4 regions of the Nocardiopsis sp. TRM 82005 genome follow, and region 2 is predicted to be linked to each of the others. Evidence: riboswitches for the same ligand, from Rfam matches in the RefSeq annotation. Region 2 holds a riboswitch; each other region holds the start of a gene.
The links. A riboswitch is a leader RNA that binds a small molecule or an ion and turns the genes downstream of it on or off. The one in region 2 is predicted to bind cobalamin.
Positions count from the first base shown of each region.

Region 1: linked by a shared signal. The riboswitch ahead of AC0T5L_RS06010 (ABC transporter substrate-binding protein) and the one ahead of metE (5-methyltetrahydropteroyltriglutamate--homocysteine S-methyltransferase) in region 2 are both predicted to bind cobalamin.
Region 3: linked by a shared signal. The riboswitch ahead of AC0T5L_RS17065 (ribonucleoside-diphosphate reductase subunit alpha) and the one ahead of metE (5-methyltetrahydropteroyltriglutamate--homocysteine S-methyltransferase) in region 2 are both predicted to bind cobalamin.
Region 4: linked by a shared signal. The riboswitch ahead of AC0T5L_RS05930 (nitrite reductase) and the one ahead of metE (5-methyltetrahydropteroyltriglutamate--homocysteine S-methyltransferase) in region 2 are both predicted to bind cobalamin.

Region 1 is NZ_JBWDTQ010000008.1:37,779-45,558, reverse strand. It holds gene AC0T5L_RS06035 (FUSC family protein) at 1-1,146, opposite strand, end outside; gene AC0T5L_RS06030 (hypothetical protein) at 1,462-1,854, opposite strand; gene AC0T5L_RS06025 (hypothetical protein) at 1,910-2,089, opposite strand; gene AC0T5L_RS06020 (lysostaphin resistance A-like protein) at 2,288-3,169, opposite strand; gene styA (styrene monooxygenase subunit StyA) at 3,575-4,822, shown strand; cobalamin riboswitch at 4,882-5,096, shown strand; gene AC0T5L_RS06010 (ABC transporter substrate-binding protein) at 5,157-6,200, shown strand; gene AC0T5L_RS06005 (FecCD family ABC transporter permease) at 6,197-7,213, shown strand; gene AC0T5L_RS06000 (ABC transporter ATP-binding protein) at 7,210-7,780, shown strand, end outside.
Region 2 is NZ_JBWDTQ010000016.1:33,054-40,833, forward strand. It holds gene AC0T5L_RS12705 (polysaccharide deacetylase family protein) at 1-314, opposite strand, end outside; gene AC0T5L_RS12710 (polysaccharide deacetylase family protein) at 530-2,059, opposite strand; cobalamin riboswitch at 2,304-2,512, shown strand; gene metE (5-methyltetrahydropteroyltriglutamate--homocysteine S-methyltransferase) at 2,655-4,961, shown strand; gene AC0T5L_RS12720 (DUF3558 domain-containing protein) at 5,046-6,107, opposite strand; gene AC0T5L_RS12725 (helix-turn-helix transcriptional regulator) at 6,726-7,691, opposite strand; gene AC0T5L_RS12730 (VOC family protein) at 7,755-7,780, shown strand, end outside.
Region 3 is NZ_JBWDTQ010000020.1:151,743-159,522, forward strand. It holds gene AC0T5L_RS17060 (ribonucleotide-diphosphate reductase subunit beta) at 162-1,244, opposite strand; gene AC0T5L_RS17065 (ribonucleoside-diphosphate reductase subunit alpha) at 1,393-5,088, opposite strand; cobalamin riboswitch at 5,245-5,424, opposite strand; gene AC0T5L_RS17070 (hypothetical protein) at 6,150-6,722, opposite strand; gene AC0T5L_RS17075 (NYN domain-containing protein) at 6,749-7,780, opposite strand, start outside.
Region 4 is NZ_JBWDTQ010000008.1:12,881-20,660, forward strand. It holds partial or broken gene AC0T5L_RS05900 (VOC family protein) at 1-126, shown strand, start outside; gene AC0T5L_RS05905 (Rdx family protein) at 273-566, opposite strand; gene AC0T5L_RS05910 (SMI1/KNR4 family protein) at 777-1,799, shown strand; partial or broken gene AC0T5L_RS05915 (lysoplasmalogenase family protein) at 2,012-2,353, opposite strand; gene AC0T5L_RS05920 (M14 family zinc carboxypeptidase) at 2,813-4,030, opposite strand; gene AC0T5L_RS05925 (DUF1330 domain-containing protein) at 4,411-4,788, shown strand; cobalamin riboswitch at 4,947-5,152, shown strand; gene AC0T5L_RS05930 (nitrite reductase) at 5,207-6,265, shown strand; gene AC0T5L_RS05935 (precorrin-8X methylmutase) at 6,262-6,927, shown strand; gene AC0T5L_RS05940 (precorrin-2 C(20)-methyltransferase) at 6,924-7,780, shown strand, end outside.

The DNA of each region.
Region 1 (7,780 bases), on a different contig from region 2:
GCTCCGCAGTACCCGCGGCAGCCACGACTCCGTCGGCGGATGCGTGACCTGCGGTTCCTCCTCCCCGTTCGAGAGCGCCTGCTCGGCCCTCCCGGGTTCGAGCCCGGCGAACAGCATGATGTCGGTGGCGACCATCAGCACGGACAGGTGGGTGGCCGCGGTCATGGAATCGTCGGCCGTGTCGCCGCCGAACGGCCGGGCCACTTCGAGCACCAGCTCGACCGCGCGCTGGTGCGCGGGGCGGTCGCCGAGGTCGCTGGCGAGCACGTCGAGTACGGCGGCCATCTCGCACACCACCGGTGCGATGCGTTGGCGCTCGCCCGCCTCCATGGACGCCGCGGTCCGTGCGAGCGACAGGCAGCTCTCACCGAGGATGATGAGCCGGTCGACCCTCTCGTCCTCGTACCGCAGCGGTTCGGGGCTGGTCCACCGCGCGGTGGACCAGCGGGCGATGCGGTGGCTGTTCTCGCGCGCGCGGCTGAGGTCGGCCATCGGCCTGCTCAGGGCGCCCAGGCGGTCCACCGTCCGCGGGGAGGGGTCCTCGTCCTCCCTCAGAGCGCGTCCGGTCTCGTCGAGTATGCGCACGATCTCCGCCAGCGCGGTCTCCTCGGTACGGCGCAGCCGGGCGACGGGGCGCGTGGGGAAGAGCAGCTGGCTCATCACGAGCGCCACGCCCGCTCCGACGAGGGCGTCGGTGAGCCGGCTGATGCCCACCTGGCCGTCGGTGAAGGTCACGGTGAGGATCGCGCCCGCCGCGGCCTGGGCCATCACGAGCCGCTCGGCGCCGATGGCGACCGCGATCGCCATCGCCACGCCGATGGCGACGGCCAGTGCCGCGTAGCCTCCGCCGGTGGCGGCGACCGCCAGTTCGCCGACGACGATGCCGATGACCACGCCCAGCAGCATCCGGACGGCGTTGGTTCCCCGCTCACCGCCCGTGGCGTTGAGCGCGATGACCGCGGCGATCGGCGCGAAGAACGGGAAGTGGTCCTGGATGAGGCCGCCCGCGATGATCCACGCCGTGGTCGCGGCGATGGTGGCCTGCAACACCGACCACATACTGGCGGACAGGCGCTCCAGCGCCGCCGAACCCGCGTGGGCCGCCCACCGCCATCCGGCTCGGACGGGACCGCTCAGATACCGTATGCCCCCTCACCAGCCCCCGGAGTCGGCGGACCACCGCGTGCCCGCGTGAAAACAACCGCCGCAGCCATCGATACCCAGGTCGGCACCCACGGACACAAACACCGAGGTCGGAGCGGGCGGGACGCAGTGTCCAGGCCGTCGGCGAGCGCGCTGGCCGGTGCGGTGGCCGGGTGGCCGGGTACGGGCTTCTCCTGGTCGGCCGTGCGGATGCTCCTGGCCCGCACGGGCGGGCCGCGGGATGGGTGGGCTGACGCCGTGCCACCGGACCTCTCCTGGCCGCGAACGGGCATGGGTGCGGCGGAGAGGGGCCGCGACCTATCGGGCCTCCTCCAGCAGGACCGCCTTGGCCGCCGCGTCGGCCTTCACCGTCCCGGTGACCAGGAACGCCATCAGGGCGGTGTACCCCGCGACGGCGGCGATCCAGGTGAGGGGGAGGAGGGCCTCGACCGCCATGGCCGCGGGGACGGACACGACCGTGACCGCTCCGGCGGTGTACCCGACGCGCACGGTGGCCGTCAGCCAGGGGACCGCCGCCAGGTGTCCCTCGCTCCAGGCCCGGTCCGAGGCGAGGGTGGCCTTCGTCCTCAGGCCGATCAGGACGTTCCTCCCCAGGGCCCCGCCCACGGTGGAGTTCCTGACGTGGTGCACCGCTCCCGTGGCGGCGAACAGCCCGAAGGCCAAGGCGAGGAGTCCGATCACTTCTTCCATGGATGCGCCCTCTCGTGTCGCGTCCCGAACCGCCGCGTACCCGCGCCCGGCCGTGTCAGCCGAACAGTTCCAGAAGCACGACGACCAGGCCGATGACGAGCATGGACGCGAGGATGAAGTAGCACCCGACGCTCCCGGTCGGCCCGGGGTCCCTCGTCGGCCCCCGTCGAATGTCGTTCGCGCCCTTGCCCCGACCTGCGCGACGTCCCGACTTGCTCTTCTTCTTGGCGGCCATCCCGGGCGCGTCCTCCCCACACCGCGTACGGTCCTCTGTGCGTTCGGACCGCAGATCCTACGCCACGGGACGGCCCCTCCTCCATCCGGGAGTTCGCGAACGCGGGAGCCGGCCGGCCCTTCGCGCTTCGCACGGCCCGCGGCGCTCCCTGGCGCGAGGACCGCCCCGCCCGCGGTCACCACCGCCGTCGACAGGGCCTCACAGCATCCCCGACAGGACCGGGACCGCGTTCACCGCGCCGTGGACTACAAGGACGGGCCACATCAACCGGTAGCGGCTCCACAGGTAGCCGAGGAACAGTCCCGTCACTCCCTGGTTGACGAGGGCGGAAGCCAGGTCGGTGGGAAGGTGGCCCGTGCCCTGGATGCCGACGTGCCAGACCGCCCAGAGCAGGGAGGCCAGCACGATGGCGGGCCAGCGGCCCAGCACGCCCTCCCACCGGGTCTGGAGCCAGCGCCGGTAGAAGACCTCTTCGAGCAGGCTGTTGAGGGCGAACACCACGGCCACGGTGACGACCAGCGAGACGGCGTCGACGCTCGCCGCGTAGTCGCTGGCCGGTGCGGCCATCGGTCCGGTGTAGGAGAGGAGGAGCCAGACGGCCACCGGTACCGCGGGCCCGTAGCGCCACCGCGCCGTGGACCGCTCGGATACCGGCCGTGTGACCGGGTCATCGCCGCGTGTCAGCCGGAACAGCACCAGGGGCACGGCCAGCAGCAGGGTGAGCTTCAGGGCGGTGTGCGCGGGTTCACCGCCGCCCACCAGCCGCAGCGCCACGGCGAAGAGCACGGCCGACGCCAGGAGGACCTCCGCACGGACGCGGGACGCACGTTCCGCGGGGCCTCCCGTCGCGGACGGCTCCCGGGGCGGTACCAGCCGCACGAGGACCAGGCCCGCCAGGGCCGGGACCCAGCGGTGCCACATGGGAACGGTGTCGTGGTGGTCGGCCGAGTACCGGATGCCGGCGGCACCGTTCATGGTCAGCCACACCGCGGATCCGGCGATCAGGGCCAGCCCGGTCACCAGTACGGCGGGCCCCAGCGCCCGATGTCCGAAAAAGGGCCGCCATGCCTTGTTTCGCATCCCTGAACCTTATGGGATCGCAGAAACGGACGTGAAGTCATGGCAAGTATTCTTTGGACCGGAGGCCAAAGGCCGAAGGAAACCGGCCAGACCCGGTTCTCCCTGACGGCCCCTGTCGCAGCATCGGCCTTTCCCGGTCTCCGACACGCGTTCCCCCTGAGCATGGGTAGCACGCCCCCGGACAAACGTGTTCTCCGCGATCCGAGGGTTACCTCCGCAGCCGGGTCCTGCTCGGCCCCCTTGCGTTCTCCCGTAAATCGTTCGCCGAATTCCTCGCGCATCCCTGGCCGAGACGTAACCTGTTGAGTACGATCACCAGCGGTGAGGGAAAAGGCCCCGCCCCCGACAGGCCCCACGAATCCCGTTCCGCCCCGGCTCCGAAACACCCCTGCCGTCAGGAGAAGCGTGAATAAGAGGATCGGCATCATCGGCGCCGGGACCGCGGGCCTGCACCTGGGCCTCCACCTGTTGCGGCACGGGGTGGAGGTCGCCCTCTTCACCGAGCGCTCACCGGACGAGCAACGGCGGTCCAAGGTGCTCAACACCGTCGCCCACCACGCGGTGACCGTGGAACGTGAGCGCGCCCTCGGCGTGGACCACTGGCCGGCGGAGGAGTACGGATACCCCGGACACCAGTACCGCGTGGGCCCCGGACCGGAGCCCGCGGCCTTCGCGGGCGTGTTCCGCGCTCCCAGCCGGGCCGTGGACTACCGGATCTACCAGCCCCGGCTGACCGAGGACTTCGCCGAGCGTGGCGGGGAGCTCGTGCTCGGCCGGCTCTCGCCCGAGGACGTCTCCTCCCTGGCCTCCCGGTTCGACCTGCTCGTGGTGTGCACCGGACGCGGCCCGTTCGCGCGGATGTTCGACCGGGATCCCGCGCACTCGCCCTTCAGCCGTCCCCGGCGGGCGCTGTGCGCCGGCCTGTTCACCGGCATCGCCCAGCACCCCACCCCCAACGTGACCTTCCACGTCTCCCCCGGCGCGGGCGAGATGATCGAGATCCCCACGTGGACCGACGGCGGCCAGGTCATGTCCCTGGTCATCGAGAACCACTACGGCTCTGATCTGGAGGCCCTGGCCGCCACGCCCTACGAGGACGACCCGAACGCCTACCGGGATCTCGCCCTGGGCCTGCTCCGTGAGCACTATCCGGCATGTTTCGAACGGATCGATCCGGCGGAGTTCGCTCCCCTGGACGGGCCGCGCGGCATCGTCCAGGGCGCGGTCACCCCGGTGGTGCGCCGCACGCACACCGTGCTGGACGACGGCACCGTCGTGCTCGCCCTCGGCGACGCACACGTGACCGTGGACCCCCTGCTCGGGCAGGGGGCCAACATGGCCTCCCACGCCGCGTGGGTGCTCGCCGAGGAGATCGTCCGGCAGGACGTCCTCGACCGCCGTTTCGTCGAGCACGTCGACCGGCGCAGGCAGGACCGTGTCCTGTCGGCGTCACGCACCACCAACCTGCTCATGGAGAACCTGGAGACCCTGCCCGAGGACTTCCTGGGGTTCCTCGGGGAACTGGGCCGGAACCCCTCCCTGGCCGACGAGTTCACCGAGTGGTTCAACTACCCCGAGCGCTTCTGGGACGGCCTGGCCGATCCCCGGCGCACACAGGCCTGGATCGGCCGGCACACCCCGGACCCGGTCTGAGCCACGCCCCGGCGGAGCACCGCCGGACCTCTCCGCCGCGGAGGGCCCCGGCAGGGCCTTGGTACTCTGCCCGAGCCAGCCGTACCACGTTCCGTGGTCAGGGAATCCGGTGCGAATCCGGAACTGACGCGCAGCGGTGAGGGGGATGGGCAGGGTACTTTGCGCCACTGGGGCGAGACCGCGGCGACCGGAGCGTCGACGCGGCCGCGGCCTGGGAAGGCACCCTGTCCGGGCGAACCCGAGTCCGAAGACCTGCTGGCACCTTCGCGTCGAGTGCGCGGAGGACGACCAAGGCCAGGCTCCGCGTTCGAGCCCCGACATCCAAGGCATCCCCATGCTGCGTTACGCGCCGCGCCCCGCCGCGCTCCTGTTCATATCCTCCCTGTTGCTCACCTCCTGCGGCTCCTCCCAGGGCGGGGAGGCCGACGGGGCGGAGCCCACCGCCGGCACCGGCTCCCCCCACACCATCGACAACTGCGGACACCGGGTCGCCCCCGACTCGGTGCCGGAGCGAGTCGTCTCCCTCAACCAGGGCAGTACCGAGATCCTCCTCTCCCTCGGTCTGGCGGACCGCCTCGTGGGCACCGCCACCTGGACCGACCCGGTCATGGAAGGGCTGGAGGAGGAGAACGCGGGCGTCCCGCGGCTGGCCGACGACAACCCCTCCTTCGAGAGGGTCCTGGAGGCCGAACCGGACTTCGTGACCGCCTCCTTCGTCTCCACGCTCGGCACGGGCGGCGTCGCCACCCGGGAGCAGTTCGAGGAGCTGGGCGTGCCCACGTACGTCTCCCCGTCCGACTGCGCCGCGGGCAAGGACAACGAGAGCGGAGGGGACGGCTCCCGCGGTGAGCCGCTCACCCTGGACACCGTCTACGGCGAGGTCCGCGACCTGGCCCGGGTCTTCGGTGTGCGGGAGCGCGGGGAGGAGCTCGTCGCGGGGCTGGAGCAGCGGGTGGACACGGCGACCGAGGGCCTGGACGCCTCGGACGCCTCCCTCATGTACTGGTTCGCCAACTCCCAGTCGCCCTACCTCGCCGGCTGCTGCGGCGCCCCGGGCGCCATCACCCGTGCGGTCGGCGCGCAGAACGCCTTCGACGACACCCACGACGAGTGGCCCCAGATCAACTGGGAGACCGTCGCCGACCGCGACCCCGACGTCATCGTGCTCGGCGACCTGACCCGCGAGTCCCAGACGGCCGAGACCGCCGAGGCGAAGATCGACTTCCTGGAGACCAACCCCGCCACCCGCAACCTCACCGCGGTGAGGGAGGAACGGTACATCCTGCTCAGCGGCCAGGCCATGAACCCGACGATCCGCACGGTCGAGGGGACCGAACGGGTCGCCGACGGTCTGCGCGGCCTCGGGTTCACCCAGTGAGCGGTGCGCGTCTCGCGCTGCTCATCTCCAGTGGACTGGCGGTACTGGCCGTGTCGGTCTCGGTCACCGTGACCATCGGCCCCGCCGACATCGCCACGGCCGAGGTCTGGGGGTCGGTCGCCTCCCGCCTCGGGTTCGGTGAGAGCCCCCTGCCACCGCTGCGGGAGGGCATCGTGTGGAACCTGCGCATGCCCCGTACACTGCTCGCCGCGGTGTGCGGGGCGGGCCTGGCCCTGTGCGGCGCGGTCATGCAGTCCCTGCTCCGCAACCCGCTGGCGGACCCCTTCGTGCTCGGTGTCTCCTCCGGTGCCTCCACCGGAGCTGTCGCCGTGATCGTCCTCGGGTGGGGCGCCGGGGTGGTGTCGCTGTCTGCGGGGGCCTTCGCCGGGGCGCTGCTCTCCTTCGGGATGGTGATGCTGCTCAGCCACAGCCTGGGCGGGAGCATGGACCGCGTCGTGCTGTCCGGGGTCGCGGCCATGCAGCTGTTCTCGGCGCTGACCTCGTTCACCGTGCTGACCTCGGCGGACGCCGAGACCACGCGTGGGGTGCTGTTCTGGCTGCTCGGCTCCCTCAGCGGCGCCGGATGGACCGACGTGGTCCTGTGCACGGCGGTGCTGGTCGGCGTGCTCGCCGTCTGCCTCGCCCACACCACCGCCCTGGACGCCTTCGCCTTCGGCGAGGAGGCCGCCGCGAACCTGGGCGTCCGGGTGGTCCGGGCCCGCGTGCTGCTCCTGACCGCCACCGCCCTGCTCACCGCGGTCCTGGTCAGCTCCGCCGGGGCGATCGGCTTCGTGGGCCTGGTCCTGCCGCACGCCGCGCGTGCGCTCACCGGTTCCACCCACACCAGGCTCCTGCCGGTCACCGCGCTGACCGGGGCCGTCTTCCTGGTGTGGGTGGACACGGTCGCCCGCACCGCGCTGGATCCGCAGGAGATCCCGGTGGGGGTGGTGACCTCCCTCATCGGCGTGCCCGCCTTCATCGCCGTGCTGTACCGAGCCAGGAGGCTGACATGAACGACTCCGACCAGGCCGTGGCCCGCGTCCGCGCCGGTGTTCCCCCAGCCGGAGGACGGGAGAGCGGCTGGGACCGAAGACCGTCCGGCGGGGGCGGTGGAGGGCTGAGCGCCGACCGCGTCAGCCGCCGTGTCGGCGGCCGCCTCGTCCTCGACGGTGTCACCGTGGCCCCGCGTCCCGGCGAGACCGTCGGCCTGCTCGGCCCCAACGGCTCGGGCAAGTCCACACTGCTGCGGCTGCTCGCCGGCGTCCTCGCGCCGTCCGCGGGCGTGGTCACCCTGGACGGCCGGCGGCTGAGCCGGACCGGACGCCGCGCCGCGGCGCGGCGCGTCGCCGCCGTCCAGCAGAACGCGCACACCCAGACCGAGCTGACGGTCCGGGACGTCGTGGCCCTGGGGCGCATCCCGCACCGCCGCCCCTGGTCGGCCATGTCCGCCTCCGACCTGCGCGCCGTGGCGGCGGCCCTGGAACGCGCCGGCCTCACCGGACGGGCCGACCAGTCCTGGCACACGCTGTCCGGCGGCGAGCGCCAGCGCGCCCAGATCGCCCGTGCCCTCGCCCAGGAGC
Region 2 (7,780 bases):
AAGGCCTCGGCCCCCTCGAACCGTGGATAGGAGACGTCGATCTCCAAGCCTTCCGGCTGGTACGGGTGGTCCCCGAAGTCGCTCGCCTCACCGCGCCACTCGGCGATCTCATCGCCCGGCTCGTCCAGCAGGACCGTGATCAGCTCCGGATCGTCGGCCTCCGAGGCGGTCTCCTGGACGTCACAGGCCGCCAACGGCAGAACCAGTATCATCAGTACGGCCGCGGGCCACCACGGTCTGTGCTCCCACGGTCCGTGCCCTCCGCCCCTCGGGCACCGGACGGCTTCGTTCGGATGAACTCGGGTCGACGACAACACCGGACTCCCTCATCCCTAAGCAGGTGCCAACGCGGCTGCTGGGAGCAACATAAGTGACGCCGTCACCCCTCCTGTGAGCGTGACCACATGTGGTCACGCTCACAGGGCAGGATGCGTGTCCCACAAGTTGTCCCCGCTGCTTCCAGCACCATCTTGCTCACTCACGGGTTCCTTCGCCATCGTCTCCCGTCCGACGCTCCGACACCGCATCCCTAGGCGGACGTGTCGGGGAGGTCGGGAACCCCGTCGACGTAGACCTCACCGGGGGTCGTGGTTCCGAGCATCTGGGAAACGGTGACCATGGTGTACCCGCGCGCGTCCAACTCCCCGACGATCGTGCGGGCGGCGTCGATGGTGGTGCCGTGGATGTCGTGCATGAGGATGATGGCCCCGTCCGAAGCGCCGTCCAGCGTCCGGTCGGAGACCACGGGGGCCTTCCGGTCCTTCCAGTCGTTGGTGTCCACGCTCCACAGGATCTGGGCCAGCCCCATGTCCGCGGTCACCGACGCCACACCGTCGTCGGTGGAGCCGTACGGCGGGCGCATCAGATTCATGGTGTGCCCCGTCTCGCGGTACACCAACGCCTGCACGGTGTCCAGGTCCGAGCGCGCCCGGCCCGAGCTCAGGCCGGCCAGGTCGGGGTGGTTCAGGGTGTGGTTGGCCAGCTCGTGTCCCTCGGCGTAGGCGCGCCGCACCGTGTGCGGGTGCTCCATGACCGGGTATCCGGTGACGAAGAACGTGGCCCGCGCGTCGTACTCGGCCAGGACGTCCAGCAGTTCGGGGGTACGTCCGCCGGGCCCGTCGTCGTAGGTCAGCGCCACGCACTTGGTGTCGGGGCCGGAGCAGCCGACGCCGTCGTCGACCACGGGCAGCTCTCCGGGCATGGGACCGTCCCCGTCCTCCTGGCCGTCCTTGTCGGCCTGGGGCGGGGCGGGGATCACGAAGTCCTCAACACCCACGGTCGCGGTGTCACGCACGCGCGCGCCCAGCTCCGACAGCAGTTCCCCGGAGTCCTCGGCGTCGATGACCGCGTGCGTGCGGCCCTCCGACACGGGGGCGACCTGTCCGGCGTCGAACTCCACCACCAGGTCCCCGTCGGGGTTGAACCCCATCGAGTCGTACAGGGAGCGGATCGGATGGATGATGTCCGGGTCCGCGGCGCCGTCCCCGCCCTCCACCGCCTCGCGCACCAGTCTGTTGAGCTCTTCCAGCTCCTCCTGCCCGGCGATCAGCGCGGCGGAGGGGTGGTGCTCCGCGGTGGCGGTGTCGTACCAGTAGGTGGTGTACCCCTCCTCGGGCCCCTCGGAGTCGGTCTCGACCCGCGTCATCCGGACCCCCACCAGACCGTTGCCCGCCGCGGTCAGGTTCCACGCCGCCTCGAAGGAGACCGCGCCCGGGCTGGCCGCCTCGAAGGCGTGTACCTCATCGGTGAGCTCGCGCTCCAGGAAATCCTCCAGCGGCTCGGCGTTGGGGATGACCGGGTAGGTCACCGAGGTGGTGATCCCGCCGTCGTAGGCGAGTTCGGCTTCTTCGGTGCCCACAACGTCCGCCGCGTCCACCACGGTCAGCCCGTCGGGACCGCCCTCGGCCGGAGGCGGCGCCTCGTCCTCGCCGGAGGACGCCGACGCATCGTCAGCCGGCGGAGACTCGGCCCTGTCGAAAGGGCGGACGGCCAGCAACACCATCCCCGCCAGGACCAGAAACGCAGCCAGGACCGTGATCAGAGGATGGTCCGGTGTCATGGTCGGGCGGGACTGCTTGTTCACGAGGGAATCTCCACGTTCATCGTCAGACGAACGTCCGCGGGGAGCGACAGGGGAGGGCTCACCGCGTAACGCTTCACATCGGGTGTGACGTCGGCTGTGTGACAGGGGTTCGCGCTGTCTGGCCGGACGCATGAGGGCGCACGCCGGATACAAGGGCGGAGGGGGCGCTCCCTATACTTGCAGGCGTGGAAGGTACACGCGCCACCCCGCGAACCGGACGGTACCGGTGGGGTAGGGGGGTGTCGTAAGAGGGAACCCGGTGCGAATCCGGGACTGCCCCGCAGCGGTATGGGGGAACGAGCGTCACCACAGGCACTGGTGGCCCGGTCGAGAAGGTCGGGAACTGGGAAGCGGTGGCCAGTAGGAGGAGCGGTGTCCGCACCGCCCGCGCCCCCGAGTCCGAAGACCTGCCTCCACCCGGCGGTGCGTCCGTGCCGCCGGTGGTCCCGCGCTCCGAGGGAGGGCCGGGGGCGGTGGACAGGTGTGCACGCTCATGGCGTGTCCGTCGGCGTGCCCGCTCCTCGCCCCGCCTCGTGGCCGGTACCCGGCTTTCGACGAGGGAGAGAAGCTCATGACCGAGATCCCCAGGCCCAAGACGGGCCCCGCCTCCCCGGGCGCGCCCCGCTCCTCCGTGCGCTCCACCGTGCACGGTTACCCGCGCATCGGCCCCGACCGCGAACTCAAGCGCGCCAGTGAGTCCTACTGGAAGGGTGGGACCACCGCCCAGGAGCTGGACTCGGTCGCAGCCGACCTGCGCCTGGGCGTCTACACCCAGCTGCGCGAGGCCGGGGTGGACGACATCCCGTCCAACACCTTCTCCTACTACGACCACGTCCTGGACACCGCGGTCCTGTTCGACCTGGTCCCCTCCCGCTTCGCCCCGCCGGCCGCCGCGGACAGCCGGGACGAGGAGCTGAGCCGCTACTTCGCCCTCGCACGCGGCGAGCAGGGCGCCCCGCCACTGGAGATGACCAAGTGGTTCGACACCAACTACCACTACCTGGTCCCCGAGCTCTCGCCGAGCACCCGCCCCCGCCTGGTCGGTGACAAGCCCGTCGCCGAGTTCCGGGAGGCCGCCGAGGCCGGTTTCCACACCCGTCCGGTCCTGGTCGGCCCGCTCACCTTCCTGATGCTGGCCAAGGCCGCCGACGACGCTCCCGGGGGATGGGAGCCCATTGAGCTGCTCGACCAGCTCCTGGACGCCTACGCCCGGCTCCTCGGCGACCTGCGGGCCGAGGGCGCCACCGAGGTCCAGCTGGACGAGCCGATCCTGGCCACCGACGAGGGCCGCGCCGCCATCAGCCGCCTGGAGCGCGTCTACCAGCGCCTGGGCTCCCTCTCCGACCGTCCAGCCCTGCTGGTCTCCACCTACTTCGGTTCCATCGGCGCACCCGCCCTGCGCGCTCTCAAGGACTCCCGGGTCGAGGCAGTCGGCCTGGACCTGGTCACCGACGACGAGGGCGTGGACGACCTGGTGAAGGTATCCGGCCTGGGCGGGACCCGCCTGGTCGCTGGCGTGGTGGAGGGACGCAACGTCTGGCGCACCGACGTTCCGGCCGCCGTGGCCACGCTCGGCACGCTGCTCGCCCTCACCGACGAGCTCACTGTGAGCACCTCCTGCTCGCTGCTGCACGTGCCCCTGGACCTGGACGCCGAGACCTCCTTGGCTCCGGAGTTGCGCGGGGCCCTGGCCTTCGCCAAGCAGAAGGCGGGAGAGGCGGCCCTGCTCGGCCGCGTGCTGTCCGAGGGCGCCGAGGCTGAGTACGCCGAAGAGGGCGATGCCCGCGACCCGGCCTTCACCGACGCCCGCGTGCGCGCCCGCCTCGACGCCCTGGGCCCGGATGCCTACCAGCGCCCCCAGGACCGCGGCGCACCCACGGACACCCCGCTCACCACGACCACCATCGGTTCGTTCCCGCAGACCCCGGAACTGCGCCGCGCCCGGGCCGCGTACCGCAGGGGAGAGCTGGCTGAGGACGCCTACAAGCAACTCCTACGCGAGGAGATCGACCGGGTCGTCGCGCTTCAGGAGGAGATCGGCCTGGACGTGCTCGTGCACGGCGAGCCCGAGCGCAACGACATGGTCCAGTACTTCGCCGAGCAGCTGGAGGGCTACGCCACCACCGAGAACGGCTGGGTGCAGTCCTACGGTTCGCGGTGTGTGCGTCCGCCGATCCTGTTCGGCGACGTCTCGCGCCCCGAACCCATGACGGTCGAGTGGATCACCTACGCCCAGTCGCGCACCGACAAGCCGGTCAAGGGGATGCTCACCGGTCCGGTGACCATGCTCGCCTGGTCGTTCGTACGCACCGACCAGCCGCTGGGCGAGACCGCGCTCCAGGTGGGCCTTGCGCTGCGCGATGAGGTCGCTGACCTGGAACGCGCCGGGATCCGCCACATCCAGGTGGATGAGGCGGCCCTGCGCGAGCTGCTGCCGCTGCGCGGGGAGCGGCGCCGGGAGTACCTGGACTGGGCGGTGAACGCCTTCCGCCTGGCCACCTCCGGGGTGTCACCGTCCACGAACATCCACACGCACATGTGTTACTCGGAGTTCGGGCTGATCGTCGACGGGATCGAGGCCCTGGACGCCGACGTCACCAGTGTGGAGGCCGCCCGCTCGCGCATGGAACTGGTACGCGACCTCGGCAGCCGCGGTTACAAGCGGGGGATCGGCCCGGGCGTGTACGACATCCACTCCCCGCGGGTGCCCTCGGTGGAGGAGGTCGAGGGGGCGTTGCGGCTGGCGGTCGCCCACATCGACGCCGGGAACCTGTGGGTCAACCCGGACTGCGGCCTCAAGACGCGCGGCTACGCCGAGGTCGAGCAGGCCCTGCGCAACATGGTGGAGGCGGCCCGCCGGGTGCGCGCCGGCCTCTAGGGAGACGCACGGCCCGTCTGGAGGAGGGCGGCACGGGTAGGGGGCCGCGGCGAAACGCCACGGCCCCCTTGCTCATGGGAGTGGTCAGCTACCGACCACGGCCAGCGCGTCGGCGCCGGCGTTGAGCATGATCTCCTCGACGTTGTCGGGCATGACCAGGTCCTCGGCGGTGTCGTCACCGCCGTAGGACGGGTGCAGCTGGTACTCGATCCGGATGTTGAGGTTGGCGGTGCGGATCAGCAGCACGGCCTGGGGGATGTCGTCGCCCAGGAAGTCGTACTTCGTGAGGACGTAGAGGGACTCGTCGCCGAGGTCGACCTCCTTGTTCTCCTCGATGTTCTCGGCCTTGTAGACGTCGATGTACTGGTTCTCGCCGGTGATCTCCTCGACGTCGTCCTGGAAGTCGCTCTTGGCGGCCTCGATGGAGTCGGCCGCGGAGTAGGGGACCGCGTAGACGACCTCGTAGGCCGCGTAGCCGCCGGCCGCGTTGCCCTCGGGGGCGCTGGCGTCCAGGGTGTCGCAGTAGGAGTTCTCGTCCCGGACGGACTTGTCGCCGCCGTCCTGGATCAGGAAGTCGGAGACCACCTGGTCGGTGAAGGCATTGCAGGGCTCGGTCGGCACGGCGTAGGGCGGCTCTCCGGCGGGGGCCGCCTCGGTTTCGGGCGCGGGCTCGTCGCCGCCCTCTTCACCGCCCTCTTCACCGCCCTCTTCAGGGTTGTCCTCGGCGCTCTGGGAGGACTCGGTGTCGGCGGCGGGCGCGACGGCCTGGTTCCCGCTGCCGTTGGTGACTAGCATGACCACGACCGCGATCACCAGGACGATGATCACGGCACCGCCGCCGATCACGACCCACAGTCCCGCCTTGCCGCCGCCCGAGGGCTGCGGCGGCGGGGGCGGGGGATACCCGGGACCGCCGGGCCCGCCTGGTCCTCCGGGGCCGCCCGGTCCGCCGGGGTAGGGCGGCTGGCCGCCCTGGTACATCTGCTGTTCGGGAGGGCCGGGGAAGCCCGCGGGGCCGCCGTAGCCGGGCTGTCCGCCGGTGTTGGGGTCGCCGTAGGGCTGACCGAAGGGTGGCTGGCCCCCACTGTTGTCCCCGCCACCGTAGGGGTTCTGTGGTGGCTGGTTGTAAGGTCCGTTTTCGCTCATGGCTCCCCTCGCCCGTGTGTGCTGACCGTGTTGTCTGGGACGCATGTGTGCGCCGATGGGTTCTCACGATTCCCTCGCGGCCCGGCCGCGGGCGAAAGCGGGGGCGTGGGGCGGGGGTTTCCCCGTGTACGTGAGGAGGGTTCCGACAGACCGGGGTGCCGACCACCGGGGTGGAGGCCGGAAGGGGCCGAGGGGTTCCTCGGACCGGGCCGGAACTGTTGCATCCTAGCTGTGACCAAGGGTCCGGGGGCAGGTCAGAACTGGGGTAGTGGGGGGAATCGTCACTGTTTTGTGTCGGTTGTGCAGGAGCTCATCACGTACGTGACGCAATCGTGATTCCACGCGGTGGACGCTCGTACCCTGCCTGGGATAGTAGGGCCCGCCCCGCGGCCGGGTGTTCCCGGTCGTCGGCCCGCGGTTTCGTCACCGTGGGCTCAGGCCTGGACGTTCGGGGTGACCGGTTGCTTCTTCGGTGACCGGAACCGGTCACCGAAGAAGCAACCGGGCTTTCGGGCCGACGGCCAGTGGCAGAGGCTCTCCTCCGGGACGCGCGGACGCTCACGTCTCCTGGGGCTGCCCGTCCTCGGCCCCGCCGGTTTCCCTCCCCGCGACGCGCCCCTACGGACGCTGACTGTCCAGATTGTCCTCGAACAGTTCCCGGGCACGGCGAACCAGCGCCTCCCGTACCCCATCCGGTGCCAGGACCCGTAGCGGGGCGGCCAGGCTGAGCAGGTATCCGGCGAGCCCCTCCGCGTCGGGCCCGCCGATATCGACGATGGTGGCTTCGGGGCCATCCGGGCGGTGGGTACCGACTGACGGCGGGACCAGCCGGACCGCCTGGTCCATCGGTAGCGGGAGGCGGACCGTCGCGTAGAGCGGATACACACCGCTCGCTATGGCACGGGAGACGAGCAGTGCCGGGTCCGGCGGGTCGACGAGTTCCACCGTGTGCCCGGTCGGCCGAATCCGCTCGACCCTGTCAGCCCGAAACGTCCGCCACTCGTTCAGCGCCACGTCCCGGGCGACGAAGTACCAGCGGCGTCCCGTGTGCACCAAGCGGTAGGGGTCGACGTCCCGGACCGTCGCCCTCCCCTTTCGATCGCGGTACGACAAGCGGGTGCGTTCGCTCCGGCGGCACACGGTGGCCAGCTCCAGCAGCATGCCGGACACGATCTGCGGCTCATTCGGCCTGGTGGTGTGCACGAAGGCCGAGTCCATCTCGCCAAGTCGGTCCGCGACCCGTGGCGGCAGGACCTGCCGCAGCTTCAACAGGGCCGTCAGTGCGGCCTGTGCGCTTCCGAGGACACCGCTGAGCGCGGCCTCGCGCAGTCCGACGGCTACGGCCAGAGCCTCCTCGTCGTCAAGGATCAGCGGCGGTGTCCGGGTGCCGCCGCTGAGGCTGTAGCCGCCCCACGGCCCGGGGTCGGACTCGACCCCGTAGCCGAGTTCCCGGAGTCTGGCGACGTCCCGCCGGATCGTGCGCTCGGTGACCGCCATGTGTTCGGCCAGCTCGCCGCAGGTCCACAGCGGCCGTGCGGACAGCAGTGAGACCAGCTGTAGCAGGCGTGCGGATGTGCTGATCACATCCTGGAGTCTCTCTCATGACCAGGACCGAACCTGTCCTGGTCCCGTCCTAACGTGCTGCCCATGAGCACTGAAACCGCACCCGTACC
Region 3 (7,780 bases), on a different contig from region 2:
GAGGATGGTCTGGAACGGGGACAGGGGCTGGGAAAGGCCGACGGCCCGGGCCGCTCACCGCGGCCCGGGCCGTCCGTGACGGAGGGGCTCCTCCCCTTCGGAGCGCCTCCGGCAGGAAGGGTCCCCCCGCTCCGCCGACGCGGGGGGACCCTGGCCGGTCATCAGTCCCAGTCCAGGCCGCCGCCGGTCTGGTACTCGATCACGCGGGTCTCGAAGAAGTTCTTCTCCTTCTGTAGGTCCATCATCTCGCTCATCCACGGGAACGGGTTCTCCGTCTCGCCGAAGATGGGCCTCAGGCCGATCTGCTCGGCGCGGCGGTCGGTGATGAAGTGCATGTACTTCTCACACAGCTCCGAGTTGAGGCCGAGGACGCCGCGCGGCATGGTCTCGCGGCCGTAGGCCACCTCCAGCTCGCAGGCCTCGATGAGCATCTGTCGGACCTCGGCCTGGAACTCCTCACCCCACAGGTGCGGGTTCTCGATCTTGATCTGGTTGATCACGTCGATGCCGAAGTTCAGGTGGATCGACTCGTCGCGCAGGATGTACTGATACTGCTCCGCGATACCGACCATCTTGTTGCGGCGGCCCAGCGAGAGGATCTGCGCGAAGCCGGTGTAGAACCACATGCCCTCGAAGATCACGTAGAAGGCCACCAGGTCGCGGAGGAACGCCTGGTCCGCCTCCGGAGTGCCCGTACGGAACTCCGGGTCCTCCAGGTTCTGGGTGTACTTGAGTGCCCAGGCGTCCTTGGCCGTGATCGAGGGGACCTCCCGGTACATGTTGAACAGCTCGCCCTCGTCCAGGCCGAGGCTCTCGCAGATGTACTGGAAGGTGTGGGTGTGCACCGCCTCCTCGAAGGCCTGGCGCAGCAGGTACTGGCGGCATTCGGGGTTGGTGAGCTGCCGGTACACGGCCAGCACGATGTTGTTGGCCACCAGGGACTCGGCGGTGGCGAAGAAGCCGAGGTTGCGCTTGAGCATCAGGCGCTCATCGTCGGACAGCCCGTCCCGGGACTTCCACAGCGCGATGTCGGCCTGCATGGCGACCTCGGTGGGCATCCAGTGGTTGTTGCAGCCCGCGAGGTACTTGTCCCACGCCCACGTGTACTTGAGCGGGAGCAGCTGGTTGACGTCGGCGCGGGCGTTGATCATCGTCTTGTCGTCGACGTTGACGCGCTCGGCGTCGCGCTCGATCGCGCCGAGGCCGCTGCTGGAACTCGCGCTGTTCTCGGAAACTGCGGTCATGCTGGGGCTTTTCCGTTCTCCGGCCGTGCCGGGCACATCGTTTCTGGGGCAGGGCCGCGAAGCTTCCTCCGCGGCCCGAAGACCGTCCACCGGGGCCGCCGGTGGCCGCCCGCCCGCAGAGGGGCGCCCGGCCACCGGGACGGTGGTGCTACTGGCAGGCCTCGCACTCGGGATCGTCGATCGCGCAGGCCTCGCCGTCGACGATCTCGAACTCGTCCTCCGAGGCATCCGCGCCGCCGGTGTCGGGCGCCGGACTCGGGCTCGGCGCCGGGGACGGCGCGGGGCTCGGCGCGGGCGAGGCCGCGGGGCTGGCCGTCGGGGTGGCGGCGACCGCGTTGAGGCGGCCGTCAGTGCCCTTGAGCGTGCTCTTCTCCACGTGCGTGGCGCTCTGCGAACGCAGGTAGTAGGTGGTCTTGAGACCGGAGCGCCACGCACGGCGGTACAGGGCGTCGAGCTTCCTGCCGCTGGGCGCCGCCATGTACAGGTTCAGCGACTGGGCCTGGTCGATCCACTTCTGGCGGCGCGAACCGGCGTCCACCAGCCACTCCGGGTCGAGCTCGAAGGCGGTGGCGTACAGGGCCTTGAGGTCGTCCGGAACGCGGTCGATGGCGCCGAGGCTGCCGTCGTACATCTTCAGCGCGGAGACCATGGCGTCATCCCACAGCCCACGCGCCTTGAGGTCGCGCACCAGGTAGGGGTTGACCACGGTGAAGTCGCCGGACATGTTCGACTTGACGTACAGGTTGCGGTAGACCGGCTCGATCGACTGGCTCACCCCGGTGATGTTGGCGATGGTCGCGGTCGGAGCGATCGCCATCACGTTGGAGTTGCGCATGCCGGTGGCCTTGACGCGCTCGCGCAGCGAGTCCCAGTCCAGGGTCTCGCCCCGGTCCATGTCCAGCACGCCGCCGCGCGCGTCGGCCAGCAGCCGCAGCGAGTCGATCGGCAGCACGCCCTGGCTCCACAGCGAACCCTCGAAGCTCTCGTAGGAGCCGCGCTCGTCGGCCAGCTCGGAGGAGGCCTCGATGGCGTAGTAGCTGACGAGCTCCATGCTCTCGTCGGCGAACGTCACCGCGCTCTCGGACGCGAACGGCGTGCGCAGCTTGAACAGGGCGTCCTGGAAGCCCATCAGGCCCAGGCCCACGGGGCGGTGGCGCATGTTCGCGCGGCGCGCCTCGGGGATCGTGTAGAAGTTCACGTCGATGACGTTGTCGAGCATGCGCACGGCGGTGCGGACGGTGCGGCGCAGGCGCTCGGCGTCCAGGCCCTCCGGGCCCACGTGCTGGGCCAGGTTGACCGAGCCCAGGTTGCAGACCGCGACCTCGTCGGCGCTGGTGTTCAGCGTGATCTCGGTGCACAGGTTGGAGGAGTGCACCACACCCATGTGCTGCTGCGGCGAGCGCAGGTTGGCCGGGTCCTTGAAGGTGATCCACGGGTGCCCGGTCTCGAACAGCATGGTGAGCATGCGCCGCCACAGGTCGACGGCCGGAACCTGCTTGGAGACCTTGATCCGCCCGGCCTCGGCCTCGGCCTCGTAGTGCGCGTAGGCCTCGGCGAACTCGGCGCCGTACTTGTCGTGCAGGTCGGGGACCTCGTCCGGCGAGAACAGGGTCCAGGTGCCGCCCTGCTCCACACGCTGCATGAACAGGTCCGGAACCCAGTTCGCGGTGTTCATGTCGTGGGTGCGGCGGCGCTCGTCGCCGGTGTTCTTGCGGAGGTCGAGGAACTCCTCGATGTCGATGTGCCAGGTCTCCAGGTAGGCGCAGACCGCGCCCTTGCGCTTGCCGCCGTTGTGCACCAGACCGGCGGCGGTCATGTAGGTCTCGTCGGTCTCCACCTTGAGGTCGAACACGGTGGGGACGACCTCGGCTCGGGCGACGTCCCGGACACGGGTGAAGACCATGCCCTTGTGGTCGATCCAGTTCCTCTTGACCAGCGGACGGCAGCCGACGAGCTCCGCGATGCCCTCCACCGCGGGAACCCGGATGTCGAAGGCCTTCACCGTGCCGGAGAAGGAGATCTCGCTGCCGTCCGAGCGGCGCCCGGTGTGCGCCTGCTCCCTCTCGCGGTACTGTCCGGCGGCGGGAACGCCCAGCCGCAACAGCTGGTAGCGGACGCCCATGGCCAACGGGCGCGACGTGCTCGTGAAGTAGATCTCCACACCGCGGGACACACCGCCGTCGGTCTCCAGGAGCCCTTGGAGCATCGCCCGGGTCTGGGCGTGCGGCAGGTGGCTGAACCTGCGGGAGATGCGCTTCGCGTGCTCGCCGTCGTAGATGTCCTCCGCCGTGAGCGGAAGGGTCGGCTCACCGGCACCGGTGATGCGGCCGGTGGTCTCGTCCCGGGTCACGCCGCGTCCGGAGGCCCAGTGGATCTGGAGGTAGGTTTCACCCCGGCCGGACTCCCAGTAGTGGATGCCGCGTGCATCCAGGTAGCGGCGCACGAAGTCCAGGTGGGTGTCGAGCTCAGGATTGCCCGAGACTCCCCACTGCGTCCCGTCCTTGGACAAGTGGCCGTCGCCCAGGAGGATGCCGTAGAGGCGGGCGTCCTCCTCGGTGAATCCCTCGACCGGAACGATCTCCTTGGGCACGACCTGGGCGACGTAGTCCCCATGAGACAGCTGTTCGGCCTCCACCCACTCGGCCCGGACCTTGTCGTTCTCGAGCCACTTCAGCGTGCGGCTGTTCGACTGCCCCAGCGGCACACCTTGGATGGCGTAGAAGGGGTGGCCAGAGGTGACCTTCAGGCTCTCAAGGGAGTGCTTGATGTTCACCTCCACCATGGGATCGACCTGGTCGTACATCATGACGTCGGTGACCTCGCGGTAGTTACCGCTGTGCCCGAGGACCAGGTCCCCGACACCGATCTCGGAGATGGGCTTGCAGCCGTCAGCCGTGTAGACCGGGGTGTCGGGAGCGAAACACTGGTTGACCGCGACGGCGGTGTCGTTGGCGATCTTCAGGAACGGGACGACGCCCTGGCTCTTGCCGTTGGTGCCGCGGATGTGCGAGCCCAGGCCGCGCACCGGGGTCCAGTCGTTGCCGAGGCCGCCGGAGTACTTGGACAGCATCGCGTTGTTGCTGATGCCGTGGAAGATGGCGTGCAGGTCGTCGCCGGTGGTGGTGAGGAAGCAGGAGGACAGCTGCGCCCGCACGGTGCCCGAGTTGAACAGGGTGGGCGTGGAGGCCATGAAGTCGAACGAGGACAGCAGCTCGTAGAACTCGATGGCGCGGGCCTCGCGGTCGTCCTCGTCGAGGGCCAGACCCATGGCCACGCGCATGAAGAACGCCTGCGGCAGCTCGTAGCGGACCTCGTCGCTGTGCAGGAAGTAGCGGTCGTAGAGGGTCTGGATGCCCAGGAAGGTGAACTGCTCGTCGCGCTCGGGGTGCAGAGCGGCGCCCAGGCGGTCCAGGTCGTACCCGGCCAGCGCGGGGTCGAGCTGGCCGAGGTCGATGCCACGGCTGACGTAGGCGGCGAGGTAGGAGGCGTAGCGCTCACCCATCTCGGACTGGCTGGCGGTGTCGGGGGCGCCGCTGATGAAGGTGAGGGCCTCACGGCGCAGCGTGTCCAGCAGCAGACGGGCGGCCACGTACGAGTAGTCGGGGTCCACCTCCACGAAGCTGCGGGCAGCCATGACCAGGGCCAGCTCCACCTCGGAGTCGGGGATTCCGGGGTAGAAGCCGCGACGGGCCTCGGTGAGGACCTTTTCCGCCGAAACACCGGTAAGCCGCGCGCAGGCCTCGGTTACGACGTGCTCGATCCGGTCGGCGGCGGCAGGGGGGCTGCCGTCGTTGGTCTGCTCGGACCGAACGGACGCGGGCACGGCTTCGACGTCAAGGGTCATACAGCGGCTCCAACCTCAATAGAAGAGTCCCGGCGGGGAGGGGACCGAGAAGCAAGGTGCACGGCTCCCACCGGTGGACCGGCGCACTGGGTGCGGACGGTCGTCAACCGGTGGATCGCGGCGGCTCACCCTCGAAGGCCCCGTCGTCGGCACACGCTCACGTGCGCACCAGTGGCAGGTCCTCGGGCTCGTGGAGGTCACCGCTCCGGGATGTCCTCGGGGGTTCCCGGCGCCTGTGGCGTCCTCGTCTCCACTCACCGCTGCGGGGCAGCCCCGGATTCGCACCGGGTTCCCTCTTGCCTCACCCAGGGGTGAACCACCAGCGGGAGAGATACTACATCTAGGGGATGTCAGCTTGGAACACCGCAAGATGATGGCGTGTCACTGATTTCTCAGGTTCTTCGACGGCTGCCGAACACGCGCTCCGGGCGTGGTATGAGGGGGAGGCGCGCACCTGCTCACCGAAGGCGTGACACCTGGTCGGAGCCAGCTCCGGGGGCGACTCGACACAGCCTAGAACGTCACCGGGACCGCCCGTACCCGGAGCGCTTCCGACGTGCCCTCCGCACGGCCCGGAACACCTGCGCACGGCGGTCCGGGGCGACCGCGGAACCTGGCGTACCCGGTCCGCCGGCCGCCGCCTCGGGCCCGCACGGGCGGTTCGCGGGGATGGTCGGCCCGGGCGTGTCACATGTCCCCGGCGGACGTCGGAAAGCTCACTCGTCAGATTCCGCCCCGGCCCGGAGGGCTCCGGCGAAGGACCGTCCCAGAGGGGTCCTCAGGTCCCGGGACCGGGTTCGCCGATCCGCTGCCGGCTCTCGTCGAAGTGACGGGCCATCAGTTCCCAGTACACCAGCAGCAGCGCCGTCGACACCGCCGTGGCCGCTCCGGCGGGCACCGCCTTGCGGCGGCGCGCGGCGATGGCCGCGACGGCTCCGGAGACCGCTCAGCGGGCCCGTCCGCTCCGCGGATCCCCCTCCGGTGGGCCCCGCCCGGCCAGGCCACCGGGAAGCGCACGCAACCACGTGTCACGTGCGTCACCGTCTTCTCACGGTGGGAGATCACTCCCCGTCGAGCAGCCGGTCAAGGACGTCCTCGCCCAGCCCCAGATCGACGCGGATGCGGAAACGGATCCGCAGCAGCTCCATCAGCAGGTCGTGGACGTAGGGGGAGGAGGCCAGGTCGAGGAAGCGGTCCGCGCCGGCCGTCGCCCACCGCTCGGCGCCCTCCAGGTCGTCGTGGGCGTACAGCGCCTCGGCGACGTGGATGTAGGTCTGTAGGCCCGGGAGCTCCTCCGCGTCCAGGCGCTTGAGGTGGGCGTAGGCCTGTTCCGCCTCGTTCAGCTGCATCAGGGCCCCGGCGCTGAGGGCGCGCGCGTCGATCACCGTGGGCCCGCCGTCGTCGATCGCCCGCTGGTAGGCCGCGCAGGCGCGCTCGAACTCCTGGGCGATCTCCCACTGCTCTCCCGCGCGCACGAACAGCTCCGCGCGGGAGATCTCACTTCCGGCATCGACCCGGTTGGCCAGGTCCAGGAGTTGGGCTGCAACCGGCCCATGCTCACCGGACCGGACGGCGTGGAACTCCAAACTGTCGAGTTCTGCCGTCGTCACGTGGGTCAACCGCATCGCCCCCATCCCCTACTCGCACTCCCAAGCTCAGGTCAGGGTCTGGCGCGCTCCAGTGCCTGCCAGAACCCCTGGCGCAGTCCGTCCCGGACCTCGTCACGCAACAGGTGGTCGACCGGCAGCGAGGAGCCCTGAAGCAGACGCGCCTCCAGGTCGGAGGGCATCCGGGGCCTGCGGGCGAGGACGGCCTCGACCCACAGGGCGGGCGCCTCGCGAGCGATCGACTCCGCGAAGTCGTTCCCTTCTTTGTGCGCAACATGCACCGCTTCGTCAACGGTATGCGCGGAGGAGCGCATCTGCTGGGGATATCCAGGAGTGGGACGCAGTTCCTGGTAGTCGCCGGCGCCGAACCGGCCGGCGTTCTCGGGACCAGTAGGCGGCGGCCCCTCGTAGGAGGGAGCCGCCCCACCGCGGTGGGCGGTGTCAGTTTCCGTACTGGTCCCATAGGTAGGGTTTGTTTCGGACGTACCTCCGAAGCCGGAGTTGTCTCCCGCGCCGAACCTTGGGTCCTGTGGTGGGCCGCTTCTCTGTGGTGGTGTGTGCCCCGGCTGCCCGTGTTGCGCGTCCGGGGCGAACGAGTACTGGGCCCCGGTCTCGTGCGCGAAGGACTGCTGCGGCCCGGTTCCGCCGTTGAAGGACTGCTGAGGCCCCGTTCCGCTCGCGAAGGACTGCTGCGGCCCGGTCATGGCCTGTCCCTGCCCGTGTGCCGGTCTTGAGGGCAGTCCGTAACCCGCCTGGTCGGCACCGCGCATCGACTGGTGGCCCCCGGTGGGGGGATAGCCTCCCTGGCCGTTCTGTGCCGGGTGCCCCCCGGTCATCGGGGCGCCGGGATAGGCACCGTTGCCGCCCATGTTCGGCGGGGCCTGCCCCCCGGAGGGGAACCCGTTCGCGTCGATGGCGCCGTGCTGCTGACCTTCCGCACCGGGCCCGACCAGGTGGTCGCCGCCGCGCTGCTGGGCGAGGCTCCGGCGCATGGCGCGCAGCTGGTCCATGGCATTGCCCTGAGGAGCGGGCTGCCCTCCGGTCCCGGCGAACATCGCCTCCAGACCCGCGGCCGAGGATGCCGC
Region 4 (7,780 bases), on a different contig from region 2:
CTACGCGGTCATGCGGGAGAGCGGCGCGGAAATCGTCCACCCCTACAGGACGAGGAGTGGGGGGTACGGCGGTTCCTTGTCCGCGACCCCGACGGCAGGGTGGTCAACGTGTTGAGCCACCGCTGACGCCGCCGGGCGGTTCGGCCGTGGCCGCGGCGGACAGACTCGCCTTCGGCGACAACGGTTCCGGCCGGGACCACCGGCCCCTCGTCAGGCACCGCGCCCCACGGATCTCGGTCGTCCTCGACCGAGGTCGGCCTGCGCGACAGACCCTAGTGCTCTGACGTGCGTTCGGAATGCCCCAGGCGGCGGTCGGGGGCGATCCGGTCCCGGATGAGGCGCTTGAGTTCGGCGGCGTCGGTGAATGCGGCGTCGCTCCTGCGCGACCACACGCTCTGTCCGTCCAGGCGGACCTCGAACACGCCGCCGCTACTCGGGACGAGTGCGACCTCGCCGAGTTCGGCCTCGAACGTCGTCAGTAGTTCCTGTGCCATCCAGGTGGCCCGCGGGAGCCACCGGCACCGAGTGCAGTACTCGATCTCCAGCCGCGGTTGCTTTACCTGCATGGCTCCAAGCATGGCACGGGAGCGAGACCGGTGGCTCTGCGGCCCGGACCCTGCGGAGGCCGCGATCCCGCGGGACGCGGCCGCGGCGACACCCGCCGTTCGCGTGGCCGGGGGCCGGCACGGCCCAGGGCGGCGCGAGGAGTGTGTCCGCTCCGCGGAGGCCCGAAAACCGGTGGAACGTACACCGGCGCGTTCGGCAGGGTGGCGCCCATGGACCATCCATCTCCCATCACGCACGAACCCGGGACGGGGCCGCCATCGCGGCTGCGCCGGATCCGGGCCAAGCACACCTGGCTCCGGGAGCGCGGTGCCGACGAGCTGTGGCTCATGGCACCCACGACGGAGGATGCGGTGACCGCCTTCGAGGAGGAGAACGGCCTCACCCTGCCCGAGAGCTACCGGGCGTTCGTCACCTCCGTTGCCGACGGCGGCATGATGTTCGGCGCGGGGGCCGGGTCCATCGCGCGGAAGGCCGGCATCCCAGAGGAGGGATACCAGCGCACCGTCGCCGTGGAGAGCGACGAGTTCCCGCCCACCCACCCGTTCCCGCTCGTGGCCGGGGAGGAGGGCGAGGACGGTACGCGCTACCCGTACGGTCGCGTCGAAAGCCGCGCACCCTGGCCCGAGAGCATCCGGTTCGACGACCACTGGTGGGAGCGTGCCCTCGACTGGGACGAGGACACCACTTGGGGCGAGTTCCCCGGTCTGCTGCGCATGGCTGAACTGGGCTGCGGCTACGCGGTGAACCTTGTCCTGTACGGGCCGGAACGCGGACGCGTGGTCTACACCTGGAACGACGAGAAGCCCCCGTCGTTCCCGCCGGGCGCCGATTTCCCCGCATGGTACGAGACCTGGCTGGACATGTACGCCTGCGGCCTGCACTTCCCCGAGGGAGAGCCGCCGCGCGAGCTGCGGCACGACTACGGACACGTCCTGGTCACCCGTCCCGACTACCTGCGCCCGTGGGTGGTCGAGCGTCACGGGCAGGCGATGCGTGCGGTTCGCATGGGTGCCCGGTGCGGACCCGGTGGCGAGACCGGTCTGAACGATGCGACCGCCGAGCGGTTCGCCGGCCTGGCCGTCTCCGAGGCCCACGGGCCCGACCGGCTGGCGGCGGTGTGCGCGCTCAGCCGCGGCCGGGGACATCCGGAGCGGCTGCGCCGCGTCGCGCAGCGGGGGCACGGTGCCCCGGCCGACCTGGCCCGTGCCCTGTCCGGAGCCGACGCCCTCTGAGAACCGGGCCTGTGGTCGCCGCTCACGGGCGATCGCCACAGCCTCACGTGCCGTGGAAGACCGTGAGGTCGATCGCGGGTGCGTCCGTGTACACGACGCCCCGCTCGGGCGGGGGCGCCCGACGCGGCGTCGGTGCAGTGGGCGTCGAACATCTGTGCCTCGTCGAAGCCAGGGACGAAGGACCGCAGGGCGATGAGGGCGTCGCAGATCAGGAACAGCGCTCCACCTGCCGCCGTCCAGGCGTTGGCCCCCGTGGCCAGGACCGCCATCAGCGCTAGCACCAGCCCGTACAGCAGGACGGGGACCAGCAGACCGTGGGCGTGCGGGGCACACACCCACACCAGGGCGGACACGAAACCGAGGTAGGGCACCAGCAGCCACCGGCGGTGGCGGAGCACGCTCTCGGTCCGGTACGGCCAGAAGGCGAACACGTACACCACCTGTGTGACCAGGAAACCGCCCACCATCAGCAGGAACGCGGTGTCGCCGTCGGCCAGTGCGGGAAGGGAGCCGCCGAGCCAGGAGAAGACCAGGGCGATCAGCGCCAGCCTCACCAGACGGGGGCCGGTCCGTGGCCGCGAACACCCTCAGTGCCGGGGCCGGCATGAGCAGGACCCGCGTCGGCCGCGACCAAGAGGCGAGGCCGAACAGCTGGACGGCCAGGTGGGAGGCGGCCAGAGCGAGGAAGAAGGCCAGCAGAGCGCGGGCGAGGGGGTGGTGGGGGACCCTCAGGACATGGTACGGACGCCTTCTGGTGATCCTCGGTGAACTGCCTCCGCGGGCGGCCTTCGAGGGGGACACGGCTTCGGGGCGCCGGTTCCACCGGCGCACGAGTCCCCAGGGACGCGTGCGTGCGACGGGGACCGATCGCGTGATCGGCACACACTCCTCAGCGAGGGTGTGTGCAACGGCGGGGCCGATCCGGCCGTCGGCCCCGCCGCATCACGTGGTCAGTGCCGGGGAGTGTCCGCCGCGCACGCCCTAGCTGTACCTAACCTCTGTGGTCAGTACACCTAGCGCCCGGGGATGGTGTGGTAGCGCTCCGGGTCGAGGTCGTGCAATGAGCCGTCGGCGAGGCCTTCGACCACCGACTCCAGGCCGCGCTCGACCGTCTTGACGAGCTGGCCGCGCTGGCGGGCTCCCCAGCTCTGGGTCTGCCCGCGCACCTCGAACAGCATCGCGCCGCTGCCGTTCAGGGAGAAGGAGCCCAGCGCCGTCCCGGGAAGGTCGAGGTCCTGCGGGTACAGCGTGATGTTGTCGAACCCCGAGCTGCCGTAGGAGTTCAGCTCGTCGTACACCGCGAGGTTGACCTGGCGGGAGAGGTCGAAGTCGTAGAGGTCGGCGTACTCGGAGTACTTCTCACCCTCGGGGGTGCCCGGGTCCGGGACGAAGTCGGCGGAGACGGACAGGTTCACCCACTCCCCGCCTTCCTCCTCCTCGTAGCACGGCCCCTGGTGGTGCAGGTCGATGTAGACGTCCACCCCGCCCCGCTCCTCGGTGAGGTCCACGTAGAGGTCGCGGACCGTCTGGGACTCGGGGTGGATGTACCAGCCGGGCTCGCTGGACCGCCCCGGGAAGTCGTCGGGTTCGGGCACGTAGGACAGGTCCGGGTTGAAGTCGCGGTTGACGTCGAACCCGGGGCGCTCGGAGTAGTCGTCTCCCTGTAGGGACCGGGTGTAGTAGTTCCACGGGGGCTGCGCCCCCTCCAGCTGGGGGAAGTCGGCCACGACGTCGTCCCAGCCGCGGTCGTTGCCGCGCCGGTCCAGTTCGCTGGCGTCGGGGTTCATCTGCGGCACCGCGACCAGGGTGACGTCCTCGCGCAGCCGTTGAGCCCGGGGAGTTCTGGCGCTCATGGTGCGCAGCAGGTTGAGCAGCGCCTCTGTGCCGGTCTTCTCGTTGCCGTGGATCTCGCTGGTGACCAGCACGGTCTGCGGTCCGGTGCCCACGCGCGCGGACCAGATCCCGCGCCCCTGGTGGGAGCGGCCGATCTCCTCGACCGCCAGTACGTCGCCGCGCTGGCGTTGGAGGGTCCGCAGCTCGCGTTCCAGCTCGGCGTGGTCGGTCCACGACCGGCCGCCGGTGTCCCCGGTGTTGGACGAGCAGTTCGCCTGCGAGGGCTGCGCCGCCGCGGGGGAGGCGGGCGCGACCATCGAGGTTCCGAGTAGTGCTCCGGCGAGCAGTGCGGCGAGCGGTGCGCGGTGGCGGAGCCTCCGCTGGCGGTACGGGGTCAAGAGTCCTCCTGCGGTGTGGGGGGACAGGGGCTGGTCTTGGCACACTCAGATTTACGCAGATATGTACAAATGGTCAATAGTTTGATCTAGGTTTCGTTTTCCTGGACGTGGGAGTCCAGCCCTCGCCAGGAGTCCCTCGGGGCTGGGTAGTGGCTCTGTCACCTGCGCATCCGTGGCGGATTGGATATCGTTTTCGCACCCAGGGGAAAGGGAATGGTAGGAAAGCGGTATGCAGGATTTTTGATGGAACCGGGGTGGGCGGGCCATCGCGACGAGGCCGCGGGCAGGCCCGCCAATAGTGCATACCGACCAGTCGGTTACCATGGCGTCCGTGGTGCGCCCACGCTTCTCACACCCCTCGACCACACAAGGAGTCACCAATGGCCGTCGACCCCTCAGGATCCGCTCTCGCGGGCATGTTGAAGGATGACCCGGGCGGTCCCTTCGTCATGCTCAACCTGCTGCGCTTCGCTCCGGACGGTCGTTCCTCGTACGAGGAGTACTCGCGGCAGACGGCTCGCTTCCTGAAGAAGTACGGAGCCGAACTCCTCTACGCCGGTGACGGTGCGGCGCCCCTGGTCGCCGAGGACGGGCAGGACTGGGACGCGGTACTGCTCGTTCGCTACCCCGACCGGGAGACGTTCAGCCGCATGGTCGCCGACCCCGAGTACCAGAAGGTCACCCATCTGCGCTCCCAGGCCCTGACCGAGGCCGTGCTCCAGCCGACCGTTCCCTGGGGCTCCGGCCGCAGTTCGTAGACGGGGGCCTGCGGGCACGTTCAGAAGTCGTGCGGTGGCCATCGGGGCGGGCCGTGGAGACCTACCGTGAGTGACCGCGGCAAGGCACCACGGCCCGCTCCAGCCGTGCCTTCTCGCAGGCCGGTGGGGACCCTGGCTCAGACCGGTGATGAGCGAGGTATTACCCTCGTCGAGCCAGTCGAACTCCACCTCGTGGGGCAGGGAACCCGGTGAGACTCCGGGACTGACGCGCAGCGGTGAGGGTGACGGGCGGGCACGCCCCGGGAACGCGGTTCCCGGGACAGCCACTGGAGCACCGCTCCGGGAAGGCGCTCCGTACCGGTCGAACCCGAGTCCGAAGACCTGCTGGCACTGGCGGTGACGGGCCGCCAGGTCATCCGCGGACCCCGCGAACGGGTCCCTGACCCGAAGGACTCGCATGTCCCCGACGGAACCCCCGCCCTCCGCCCCTCGAACCCGGCGCGACCGCTGCCCCGGCGCCCTGCGTCCCTGGCCCGCCGAGGACGGGCTGCTGGTCCGTCTCCGGCTCGTCGGCGGCCGGCTTCCCGCCCGCTCGCTGCGGGCCCTGGCCGCCGTGGCCGACGAGTACGGCGTCGGCCGGATCCATGTCACCGGCCGGGCCAACGTGCAGCTGCGCGCCCTGCCCGGACGTGACGGGCGGTTGCCCCCCGAGGTGCTCCGGGCCCTTGAGGGGACCGGTCTGCTGCCCTCGCTCACCCACGAACTGGTCCGCAACGTGATGGCCTCCCCGTGCACGGGCCTGACGGGCAAGTGGGCCGGAGCCGGAGGCTCTCCTTTGAGGGTGGAAGCTTCGTCTGGCGCGGAGCGTCCCCCGGAGCGATGGCGGGCGACGGGCAAGTGGGCTGGGGCCGGTGGCTCTCGTTTGAGGGTGGAAGCTTCGTCTGGCGCGGAGCGTCCCCCGGAGCGATGGCGGGCGACGGGCGGGAGGGTGGACCTGCGCCCCCTCGCCACCGACCTGGACGGGCTGCTGTGTGCCGAGCCGCACCGAGCCGCCCTTCCCGGGCGCTTCCTGTTCGTCCTGGACGACGGACGCGGTGACATGCTCGACCGCTCCTGCGACCTGGGCCTCGTCGCCCTCGACGAGCAGGTCGCCCAGCTGAGGATCGGGGAGGGCTGGGGCCCGTTGACGCCGCTCGGCGGGGCCGCCGCCTCGCTCGTAGGACTGGCCGACGAGTTCCTGGAGCGGCGCGGAGACGGTCCCGCCGCGCCGTGGCACGTCGCCGAACTCCCGTCGCCGCTGATCGAACCGGCGCCACCGGACCCGCGACTACCGGCCCCCGCGCCGCCGCTGCCGTACGGTCCGCTGCCCGAGGGCGGACGGCACGTTCCCGTACCCGACGACGGACTGGACCGCCCCGCCGCCGAAGCGCTCGCCGAGGAGGCGCTCACCTCCGGATCCCGCGAGCTCGTCGTCACGCCGTGGCGTGGCATCCTCATCCCCGGAGAGACACAGTGACCGTCCCGAGCCGGCCGAACCGGCACTATGAGTACGTCGACGACGGGCCCGCGATCTACGCCGACTCCTTCGCCATCATCCGGCGTGAGGCCCGGCTGGGGCACCTGCCCGCCAACGCGGAGCGGCTCGCCGTCCGGATGATCCACGGCACCGGCCAGGTAGACCTCGCCGACGACCTGGCCGTCCACCCCGATCTGGTCCCCGCGGCACGGGCCGCCCTCCGGGCCGGTGCGCCGGTCCTGTGCGACGCGCGCATGGTGGCCGCTGGCGTGACCAGGAACCGCCTGCCGAGCGGCAACGAGGTGCTCTGCCTCCTCGGCGACGAGCGGGTCCCCGACCTCGCCCGGGAGTGGGGCACCACCCGCACCGCGGCCGCGGTCTCCCTGTGGGAGCCGCTGCTCGACGGCGCGGTGGTCGCCGTCGGCAACGCGCCCACCGCCCTCTTCCATCTGCTGGAAATGCTGGTCGACGGCGCCCCGCGCCCGGCTGCGATCGTCGGCTGCCCGGTCGGCTTCGTCGGCGCCGCCGAGTCCAAGCAGGCGCTGACGGAATTCGCGGGCCGACACGGCGTCGACGTCCCCTACGTGACCACCCGTGGCCGCCGCGGGGGCTCCGCGATGACCTCCTCGGCCCTCAACGCACTCGCCAAGGAGGAGGAATGACCGGTCGTTTCCACGGTGTCGGGGTCGGTCCCGGCGACCCCGAGCTGATCACCCTCAAGGCGGCCGGGCTCATCACCGGAGCCGACGTCGTCGCCTACCACGCCGGCGCGGGAAAGCAGTCCAACGCCCGGCGCATCGCCGCGTCCCTGATCCCGGGCTCGGCGGTCGAGGAACAGCTCACCTATCCGGTGACCACCGGCGCGACCGACCATCCGGGCGGCTACGCGGGTGCGCTGGCCGACTTCTACGAGGAGTCCGCCGCACGGCTGGCCGCCCACCTCGACGCCGGGCGCGACGTCGTCCTGCTCTCCGAGGGCGACCCCCTGTTCTACGGGTCGTACATGTACATGCACGACCGGCTGTCCGAGCGGTACGAGACCGAGATCGTGCCCGGAGTCCCGGCGTTCACCGCCGCCGCGGCGGCCCCGCTGGCCCGGCAGACCGACGTGCTCACCGTGCTGCCCGGCACCCTGCCCGAACCGGAACTGGCCCGCCGTCTGGCGGACACCGACGCGGCCGTGATCATGAAGCTGGGCCGGACCTTCCCGGCCGTCCGCCGCGCCCTGGAGGCGGCCGGGCGCCTGGAGCACGCGGTGTACGTGGAGCGCGCCTCGATGGACGGGGAGCGGCGGCTGCCGGTCTCGGAGGTCGATCCGCAGACGGTGCCCTACTTCTCCCTGGTACTGGTCACCGGCGACAGCCGCAACGGCAAGCGGTCCCGGCAGGGCGGCGCGGCGACGCCGACGGCACCGGAGTCCGCTGAACCGGCGGCCGAACTGCTGGTCGTCGGCCTGGGGCCCGGTCCCGGGCACTGGCTCACCCCCGAGGCCTCCGAGGCGCTCGCGGAGGTGGA